DNA from 3 places in the Paeniglutamicibacter sp. GQ140 genome. Region 2 is predicted to be linked to each of the others. Evidence: riboswitches for the same ligand, from Rfam matches in the RefSeq annotation. Region 2 holds a riboswitch; each other region holds the start of a gene.
What was found. A riboswitch is a leader RNA that binds a small molecule or an ion and turns the genes downstream of it on or off. The one in region 2 is predicted to bind glycine.
Positions count from the first base shown of each region.

Region 1: linked by a shared signal. The riboswitch ahead of AC6CHY_RS01975 (DUF5058 family protein) and the one ahead of gcvP (aminomethyl-transferring glycine dehydrogenase) in region 2 are both predicted to bind glycine.
Region 3: linked by a shared signal. The riboswitch ahead of AC6CHY_RS10615 (hypothetical protein) and the one ahead of gcvP (aminomethyl-transferring glycine dehydrogenase) in region 2 are both predicted to bind glycine.

Region 1 covers NZ_JCAXDW010000001.1:427,832-431,104, forward strand. The annotation lists gene AC6CHY_RS01965 (hypothetical protein) at 1-788, opposite strand, end outside; gene AC6CHY_RS01970 (nuclear transport factor 2 family protein) at 911-1,276, opposite strand; glycine riboswitch at 1,616-1,706, shown strand; gene AC6CHY_RS01975 (DUF5058 family protein) at 1,879-2,628, shown strand; gene AC6CHY_RS01980 (hypothetical protein) at 2,657-3,273, shown strand, end outside.
Region 2 covers NZ_JCAXDW010000011.1:68,568-71,840, forward strand. The annotation lists gene AC6CHY_RS15075 (hypothetical protein) at 254-838, shown strand; glycine riboswitch at 986-1,086, shown strand; gene gcvP (aminomethyl-transferring glycine dehydrogenase) at 1,267-3,273, shown strand, end outside.
Region 3 covers NZ_JCAXDW010000006.1:135,610-138,882, reverse strand. The annotation lists partial or broken gene cycA (D-serine/D-alanine/glycine transporter) at 1-975, opposite strand, end outside; gene AC6CHY_RS10615 (hypothetical protein) at 1,031-1,237, opposite strand; glycine riboswitch at 1,394-1,491, opposite strand; gene AC6CHY_RS10610 (DUF5956 family protein) at 1,652-2,053, opposite strand; gene AC6CHY_RS10605 (YkvI family membrane protein) at 2,182-3,273, opposite strand, start outside.

The DNA.
Region 1 (3,273 bases), on a different contig from region 2:
ACAAGTTTTCCGTTCTCGGCCACCCTGACAATGAGCCTGCCCGGGCGGCGGGTATCGATCGAGGCGAAGGCCGCCGGGTCCAGCACGACATCCAGGTCGTGCAGGGTCGTGACGCCGGGCGGCAATTCCAGGCGGCTCTCGGCCACCGCGGAGACCGGAAGGTTGCCTGCCATCACCACGGCCGTCACCAGTATCGACCGTGGTTCCCGGCCGGGGTTCTCGAGTACTACGCGTTCAAGGATGCGGGCATGGGTGTGGGCCGAGGCGTAGTTAATGGAAGGACCGTGCGCGATGTCGATCCGGACGCGTCCACCGTTCCCCGCCGGCGCCGCATCGAAGGCGGGTTCCTCCATGGCCTCCGGGTCATCGAGGTGATCCGCGGCGGCCAGGGCCAGCTCGTCCACGCGCCGTGCCGGATGTTCCAGGTCCAGGGCCCGGAGGAATTGGGCACAGGTCGCCAGGCTCCGCTGGACGGCAGCGGCATTAAAGCCGGCACCCAATTCCCAGTCGTTGGCCACTTCGCGCAGCCCGGCGGCCAGCTGCCCTTGCCCGGCCGAAAGTGTGATCACGTGCCCCGCTGCTCCGGGAGGTGTCATCAGCCTGCCCAACTGCGCGGGCAATGCCGCGGGGATGCTGGGCTGTTCGGCACCCAGTGCATTCTCGAGCCGGTCCAGCAGACCGGTCCAGCCGGCGGTTTGGTTCTGTCGGGCAAGGTGGTCGGCGATGAATGGAGTCAGTGCACCCGAAACGATGTCCAGTGCCGCACCGACGTATTCACGCAGTCTCATCCAGTTGTCCGTCCCCGTTGCTCGCCGGGCAACCCGATCAAGGGTGCCGCTTCCCTCCTAAGAACCTATCCCAGATGCGCAGCGGCGGCCCGTTACGCGAGGCGCAGGTCAATCGTCGTCACCTATTTGTAGTCGTTCTCGGTCAGCTCGATGACGAAGGCACGGCGTTCGGTGATCAACGCATCGCGCATCACGAAGACCTCTGCCATGCTCATGCGCATGGTCTCGCCGTCGGCGCGGCGTGCCTCGCCGGACAGTTCGGCCATCACCACGTCGTCTTCCTCGACCAGGCGCACGATGTCCAGCACCGGCGGTCCAGTGAAGTCCGGGCTTTCGATCGTCTCGTTGTAGGCTTCCTTGCCGCTGAGCCGAAAGTGGCCGAAGACCGTCCATTCGATGTCCTCGGTAAGGCAGGAAAGGATCTGGGCGTGGTCCGACTTGTTGAATCCGTCGATGTACTTCCTGACGGTGTCCTTGTTTGCTGACATGGATGAAACCTCCGGGACTCCTGTGTGGCGTGATGATGGGCGGCAGCAGCGGGAGCGGGCACCCGCTGCCCAACAGCTCGGTCCAAGGGCGCAGTCCTGCCGTTTTCCCAAGGCTATCCACTGGCACGGAGGGATGGGAATACAGACAATAACCAAGTGGCTGTAAAGCCTCACTTCGACCTGGAATCACCCTCGCTCCCTAGGCCATTCCTTGCCGGATCGGAAAAAGAAATTCATGACCGTTCGGTCGGCTGAAATAAAGAGTGCCGCTGTGACCCACGTCAAGTATTGTTGGCTTCCAGCGGACAAGTAGCCGCCGACAACTGAATAGTCTTCCGATCACGCGCGGCTGGAGAGTCCCGGACACCACTCGGGCACCGAAGGGGCAAGCACCCGCAATCTCTCAGGTACCAAGAACAGCCGCGTGAGGAAACTCTGGAGAGCAGCCGCCGGGACAGGTGGTTCACCGACGAAGCACGCCGGTGCCATGGGGCACCGGTTTCACTTTCAGGTTCAGGACAGAGCGGGCACGGTGGCACCTGGCAACAACAGAGGCCCGCTCCCACCGCACTGAACCCTTCGATGAACGGTAGAACTCCCCCATGCAAATACCTGCCATATTGCCCGCCGTTGCGGACAGCAACTCCACGGACATCCTCGCCCTCGCCAATTCGCCGGTCCTCTGGGCGTGCGCCATCGGTGTATTCCTGGTCATCATCGTCCAGTCCGTCATCTACATGAAGGCAGCCAGGGTCGCCGCACCTCACATCGGGATGTCCCAGGCCGAGCTGAAGACAAGCTTCCGCGCCGGAGCCATTTCCGCTTTGGGTCCCTCGCTTGCCGTGGTCCTTGTCGCCGTCGCACTGCTGACGATTTTCGGCACCCCCGCTGTCTTGGTGCGCATCGGACTGATCGGTTCGGTGTCCTATGAAACCGCCGCCGCCGCCATTGCCGCCAAAACCGCGGGCGCGGAACTCGGCGGCCCGACATACACGCAGGCGGTCTTCGGCCTGGCCTTGGCCGCCATGAGCCTCGGCGGTGCCATGTGGATGATCGCCACCCTCATCCTCACCCCGTTGCTCAAGCGCGGCGATTCCGCGTTGCGCAAGGTCAACCCGGCCATCATGCTGGTCGTCCCGGGTGCTGCCATGGTTGCCGCATTCATGGTGCTGGGCATCGGCGAACTGCCCAAGTCGTGGCTCCATGTGGTTGCCTTCGTCTCCTCGGCCGCGATCATGACCATCCTGATGGTGGTCGCCAAACGGGTCAACAAGCCGTGGATCAAGGAATGGGCGCTGGGCATTGCCATCATCCTGGCCTTGGCCATCACCTACGCCGCCACCCGCCTCTAGCCGCCGCCAAGATTTCCAGGAGCACATCATGAGCAATGCAACAGAAATCCACCAGGCGCTCGGCGCCTTTGACAAGACCACTTCCCGCTGGGGCCGGATCACCATGATCATTGGCCTGTTCTTTTCCCTGGCCGCCCCTGCCTACCTGGTCTTCTTCGCCGGCCTCGACATCGAACTCTCCGGCATCATCACGGCCTTCGCCGCCCTGGCCGCGGTCTTCGGCGTCATCTGGATTGTCGAGCCGTTGACCTACTTCCCGATCCTTGGCGCCTCCTCCATGTACCAGGCGTTCATGATCGGCAACATCTCCAACAAGCTGCTGCCGGCGGCCATGATTGCCCAGTCGACCATCGGGGTGAAGCCCGGCACCCGCAAGGGCGAGCTGGCCTCGGTCGCCGCCATTTGCGGCGCGGCCACGGTCCACCTGGCCTCGCTGTTCATCTTTGTGGGCCTGCTGGGCACGTGGCTGGTCAGCGTGATCCCGGTCGACATCATCCAAACAGTTCAGTTCTACATCCTGCCGACCGTCATGGGCGCGGTGGTTGTCCAGGCCATCGTGAGCCAGAAGGCCCCGCGCTCGGCAGTAATCGCGCTGGTGGTCTCGGTCATCGTGGTCTTCTTCGCCCAGCTTTACAAGCCCTTCGG
Region 2 (3,273 bases):
TAGCCCCCATTTGGTTGAAGTGTCAAGTATTTCTTTGCTGTGGGTTGAAATCCTTTCCGGGTGCGGCCGGCTGTGAGGGGTAATGCGGGTTGGGAATGCCGGTCCGGGCTGGAATGTATCCGACGCTGCCTTGTCGGCGGGGGAGTCGAACCATCGATCTTGGATCCTGTCCATCGGTGACTGCAGGGGTTAATCTGATCTGAATATCCATGGGACCCCCGGTAGGGCTCCGGATGCGGGAAGGCATGGCGTCATGAGGGAGTCGGGTTCGACAATCCTTGCCCATCGGGACAGGTTGCCTCGGGGCCTGGCCTTCGGGGCAATTGCCGCGGTGCTGATTGCCGCGGCCGGCTGGAGCGGATACCGCCTGCTGGATCCCGTGGCTGAGCATGGGGTGGGAAACGGGGTTTGCCACAGCACCGGCATTCCTGACGCCTCCCTGGGCGTCTACACCACGCCATATATCGTCGTGAAGCCTGGGTGGTCCTTGGACGTGAGATCGGTCAGGCTCGTCGACCCGGTGAACTATGAGCTGGTCGGTGCAGGCGTGCAGGGTGCGACCCGCGGCATCGGCGCGCTGGGGTATCCCGTCGTCGACGACGGCTCACTCGAGGCCGCGGCCTGGTTCGAGCGCGTCGAGCTGCCCGCTCGTCTCGGGAGCGGCCCCGACGAGGCGGTGGTCCTGGCGCTGGTGCCGGTGGACCCGGGAAGCGAATCCTCGGTGCGGGCGATGCGCGTTGAATACCGCAATCGCTGGGGGCTGCCCTATCGGGTTGACGTGGGGCCGCGCTTCGAGGCCATGCCTGATTGCAGTTCCTGGCTCGGCGAAGAGGACTGAATGGACGGGCGCGGGGTGCAAGTTCGACCCTCCGGGACGGCCCGTGACGCGAAAAAGACGGCTTCGCCTGCCCCGGGCGGGTCTGTGTTGTCTGCCTCACGCATCGCCGGTAGGATGGGAGACGTGCCTCGCAGGGGGCACAGCCACTGACATGCGGCGGGAGAGTCCCGTTCAACGTAAGTTGGTCGGGCGCCGTAGGAGCAATTCCTCCCCGGGAAACTCTCAGGCCCCCGTACCGCCGCGAAGAGGCAACTCTGGAAAGTAGCAACAACGCCGTTCGGCGGTGCTGCTCACCGAAGGTGCAAGCGTTCCCCGCCCTCCAAAGGGGCGGTGCGTCGCGGAAACTCTCAGGTCAAAGCAACAGGGTCGGGGAGGAACTTGCAGCTCGTTCGGTGTGTCTACACGCCGATGACCCAATGGAGTTCCCCATGACCGTGACCCCGTCCGCTGAGTTCGTCGCCCGCCATATTGGCCCCCAGGGCAGCGACATTGACACCATGCTTGCCCAGCTTGGCTATTCCTCCCTCGACGAACTCGTCGATACGGCCGTTCCGGCCGACATCCGCCAGTCCGAACCGCTGGAGCTTCCCGCTGCGCGCACCGAAGCCGAGGTCCTGGCGGACCTGCGCGTGCTGGCGAACAAGAACGTGATGAAGACCCAGATGATTGGCCAGGGTTTCTCCGACACCTACACGCCGCCGGTGATCCTGCGCAACGTGCTCGAGGACCCGGCCTGGTACACCGCGTACACGCCGTACCAGCCCGAGATCTCCCAGGGCCGCCTCGAGGCGCTGCTGAACTTCCAGACCATGGTCATGGACCTGACCGCACTGCCGATCGCCAACGCCTCCATGCTTGACGAGGCCTCCGCCGTCGCCGAGGCCGTGCTGCTGATGCGCCGAGCCAACAAGGCCAAGGCCACCGCGAAGACCGTGCTCGATGCCAACCTCTTCCCGCAGACCGTGGCCGTGGTCCAGGGTCGCGCCGACGCGCTGGGCTTCGAGGTCGAGATCGTGGACCTGACCGCTGGCCTGCCCGATGGCGACATCTCCGGCATCGTGCTGCAGCAGCCGGGCAACAACGGCGCCGTCATCGACCACTCCGGCATCATTGCAGCCGCCAAGGAACGCGGCGCGATGGTCACCGTCGCCGCCGACATCCTGGCGCTGACCATGATCGCCGCCCCGGGCGACCAGGGCGCGGACATCGCCGTGGGCAACACCCAGCGCTTTGGCGTCCCGCTGTTCTTCGGCGGCCCGCACGCGGCCTACATGGCAGTGCGCAGCGGCCTGGAGCGTTCGCTGCCCGGCCGCCTGGTCGGCGTGTCCAAGGACAACGCCGGGACCCCGGCCTACCGCCTGGCACTGCAGACCCGCGAGCAGCACATCCGCCGCGAGAAGGCCACCTCCAACATCTGCACCGCCCAGGCGCTGCTGGCCATCACCGCCTCGATGTACGCCGTCTACCACGGACCGGCGGGCCTCAAGCGCATCGCCCAGCGTGCCCACAACCACGCCCGCGCCATCGCCACGGCGCTCTCCGGCTCCGGACTGGGCCTTGCCGCCGAGTCGTTCTTCGACACCGTCCAGGTGACCGTCGAGAACGCCGACGCCGTCATCTCCAAGGCCGAGGACGCGGGCATCAACCTGCGCCGCGTCAACTCCACCACCGTGGGCATCTCCACCGATGAGACCACCACCGCCGCCCACGTGGCAGCCATCGCCGGTGTCTTCGGCATCGAGGGCGAGTCCTTCGCCGCCGAGGGCTTCGAGCTGCCTGCCGCCGTGCAGCGCACCAGCGACTACCTGACGCACCCGATCTTCAACACCATCAAGTCCGAGACCCAGATGCTGCGCTACCTGCGCCGCCTCTCGGACCGCGACCTGGCCCTGGACCGCACCATGATCCCGCTGGGCTCGTGCACCATGAAGCTGAACTCCACCGCCGAGATGGAATCCATCTCCTGGCCGGAATTCGCCTCCATCCACCCGTTCGCCCCGGAACACCAGACCGAGGGCTGGCGCGAACTGATCACCGACCTCGAGGGCCGGCTGACCACCATCACGGGCTACGCTGGCGTCTCCATCCAGCCCAACGCCGGTTCGCAGGGCGAATACGCGGGCCTGCTCGCGATCAGCGCCTACCACCGCTCCAACGGCGAGGACGCGCGCACCGTCTGCCTGATCCCGGCCTCGGCGCACGGCACCAATGCCGCCTCCGCCGTGCTTGCAGGCATGAAGGTCGTCGTGGTCAAGACCGCCGCCGACGGATCCATCGACGCGGCCGACCTTGATGCCAAGATCGAGGCCAACAAGGACACCCTTGCCGCCATCATGATCACCTACCCGTCCACGCACGGCGTCTACGACGCCGACGTGCGCGAGGTCTGCGACAAGGTCCACGCGGCCGGCGGCCAGGTCTACATCGACGGCGCC
Region 3 (3,273 bases), on a different contig from region 2:
GAAACCCTTGGGGGCGTCGCCTTCCTCGGCCAGCCCGTGCATCATGCGGGAGGTCGAGTAGATCCCTGAATTCGCGCTGGAGGTCGCGGAGGTGAGCACCACGAAGTTGATCACGCCTGCCGCACCGGCCAGGCCGGCCATGGCGAACATGCCCACGAAGGGGGATTCCGCGGCGCTGAACAGCTTCCACGGCTGCACCGCCATGAGGATGACCAGGGCACCGACGTAGAAGAAGAGGATGCGGACCGGGATGGAGTTGATCGCCTTGGGCAGGGTCTTCTCCGGGTCCTTGGTCTCGGCGGCGGTGGTGCCCACCAGCTCGATGCCGACGAATGCGAACACGGCGATCTGGAAGCCGGCGACGAAGCCCATGAAGCCGGTCGGGAACATCCCGCCGTCGCTCCAGAGGTTCGCGAAGGAGGCGGTGGCGCCGTTGTTTTCGAATCCGGTGATGATCATGACCAGGCCGACGACGATCAGTGCGCCGATGGCGACGATCTTGACCAGGGCGAACCAGAACTCGGTTTCGCCGAAGTTCTTAACGCTCGGCAAGTTGAGCGCCACGAGCAGCAGGATGCAGGCCACGGCGGGGATCCACAGCGGCAGGTCCTTCCACCAGAACGCCACATAGTGGGAGATCGCCACGACGTCGGCGATGCCGGTGACCACCCAGCAGAACCAGTAGGTCCAGCCGGTGAAGAATGCGGCCCACGGGCCCAGGATGTCCCCGGCGAAGTCGGAGAAGTTCTTTTAGTTGGTGTTGCTCAGCAGCAATTCGCCCATCGCGCGCATCACGAAGAAAAGCATGAAGCCGATGATCATGTACACGAAGATGACAGACGGCCCGGCCACCGCAATGGTCTTTCCGGAGCCCATGAACAGGCCGGTGCCGATGGCCCCGCCGATCGCGATCAGTTGGATGTGGCGGTTGGAGAGCCCACGTTCGAGGTGGGGCGCGGAACTGTTCTTGCTCATGCTGTTGCCTTCCAGATTGGTGCCGGTGCTTCGGTGGCGTGCCATTGACGACTCCCTAACGGATGTCGCCGACGGTGGCGAGGCCCTGGAGTGGGGCCTTCACGGTGTTCTCCGAGGCAACCATTCCCAAGCCGGCGCACTTACAGGAGGGCCATTCGGCGCGGCGCACGGCAAGCCGGTGATTCCGCTGCGCGGATTCACGGGACAGGCCGGCGGGCGCGCCGAAGGGCGACCGGGCAGTGGCGTGGGTGGTTGGCGTCATGGAGGAACTCCCGAATCGAGCGCGGCACAGGCCGCACTGTTCTTGGATCCTCCCCAATCTGTTGACGTACCTGAGAGTTTCCATCCCGGCCCGCAAGGGGTCGGGACTTGCTCCTTCGGTGAGCACGAACGTAACCGTGCTTCTTTCCAGATTCGCCTCTTCGTGGCGGTACGGGTGCCTGAGAGTTTCCTGGGGAGGAATTGCTCCTACGGCGCCCGTCCATGGTGTGAACGGGACTCTCCCGCCACGCGTCAACGGCGATGTTTGTGATTGCAGTCATAACTTACGTCGCACGCGCGTGTGGTGCAACTCACAAGACTTTTGTGTCGCGGCGTCCCGAAAAAATGTCGCGCACCCCTAAAAGGGGCACGCCCGGCGGTCGGGTGGCATCCGCGGGGCGCCAGTGGCGGCCGATCAGCTGTTGGAGTACAAAACCTGCAGCGCCGCATGCAGGCCGTTGCGGCGCCCCACCGGGCCTGGCTTCGCCTGGCGCAATGGCTCGGCTTCGTCCAGCGCGTCCCAGAATCCCTCGGTGGGCATGGATGGCGGCGGGACAATGAACCAGCAGTGGGCCAGCGGATCAGCGGGGCCGGGGATCCCCGCATCGGACAGGCACGCGGCGATCTGCCTGGAGTTCTCGCCGGATTCCGCTTGAATCGCCGGCCCCGCCTCGCGCGGAAGGCGGTAGACGGCGTCGGGCACGCCGAGTTCCAGGATGCCGGCGACGGCGAGGAATCCGAAGCCGCTGCGGGGCACCTCGACGGCACCGGGTGGCGGATCGGCCACGGGAACCGATTCCCAGTCAACGCCGTTCATGCTTCCTCCTCGATCGCATGGCCGGCACTCGCGCCGGCCCGCGCGGCCAGCCTAACCGACGCGAGACGGCCGCGATAGGCCAAGGGCGCGGACCGGCGCCGTTTAACGCAGCGGACGACCGTGCCGGGTCACAGCGGCTGGCGCCGCACCAGGCGCGTTCCGGTCTTGACCAGCATCAGGACCAGCAACAGGATTCCCACGTAACCGTTGACCACGTAGACGATGTTGACCATTTGGGAAAAGGGCAAGACGAGGCCGATCACGGTGCCGATGACGGCCAGGGCGATGGTCAGGTACTTGAAGCGCGGCGTCTTGTCGGCGAAGAAACGCGAGGAGACTGTCCACAGCAGTGGCACCGCTGTCGTGTAGATGCCCGCAAGGATCATCACGGAGATCCCTGCGGCAAGCACCGGACTTACGTCGCTGGCCAGCACCAGCATCGGGATCTCGGTCCCGCCAACCTCGGCGATGTTGGCGAGGAGGCCGAGCCCGACGACGATGCAGGCAACCGAGAAGGCGATCGATCCCGCCAGCGCCCCGGAGGACGCTTCCCTGCGGCTGCGGGCGGTCTTGCCGAGCGCGGTCAGGAAGGCAGCGAGCCACAGCATGCAGAAACCGACGTAGGACAGGCCCGCCATGAACCAGTTCGTGGAGGCCTGCGTCAGCTCCATCCCGGCCAGCAGGGCATTGCCCTCGGCGACCCCGCCCGGGTTGCGGAGGATCCCCAACAGCCCCAGTGCGATCGCGACCACGACGATCAGCGGGCCGATCTTGCCGATGACATCGACCAGCGACTTGAGCCCGAACCAGACGCTGATGCCGACGACCACCGCCAGTCCGATGCCGCCGGCGTAGCGCGAGAGCCCATAGTGCTCCTCGAAGACGGCGCCGGCTCCGGCGACCATCACCGTGAAGCTCAGGAAGACGAACAGGATGGAGAAGAAGTCGAAGAACGTCCCCAGGTGCTTGCCGCAGTAGTAGTGGAAGATCATCGAGGGCCGCTCGAATTTCTTCGCCTGTCCGACCACGAAGAATTCGACGGCCACATACGTCATGAGCACCAGGACCAACAGCCCGGTGCCAAAGACCCCCCAGTAACCGTAGGACGTGAAGTACTGCAGGATCTCCTGGCCGGTGGCGAAGCCGGAACCGATGAGAAACGCGATGATTGCACCGGCGTAGGTGAGGACGCGCAGGACGCTCACCTTCTCGACGGTGTC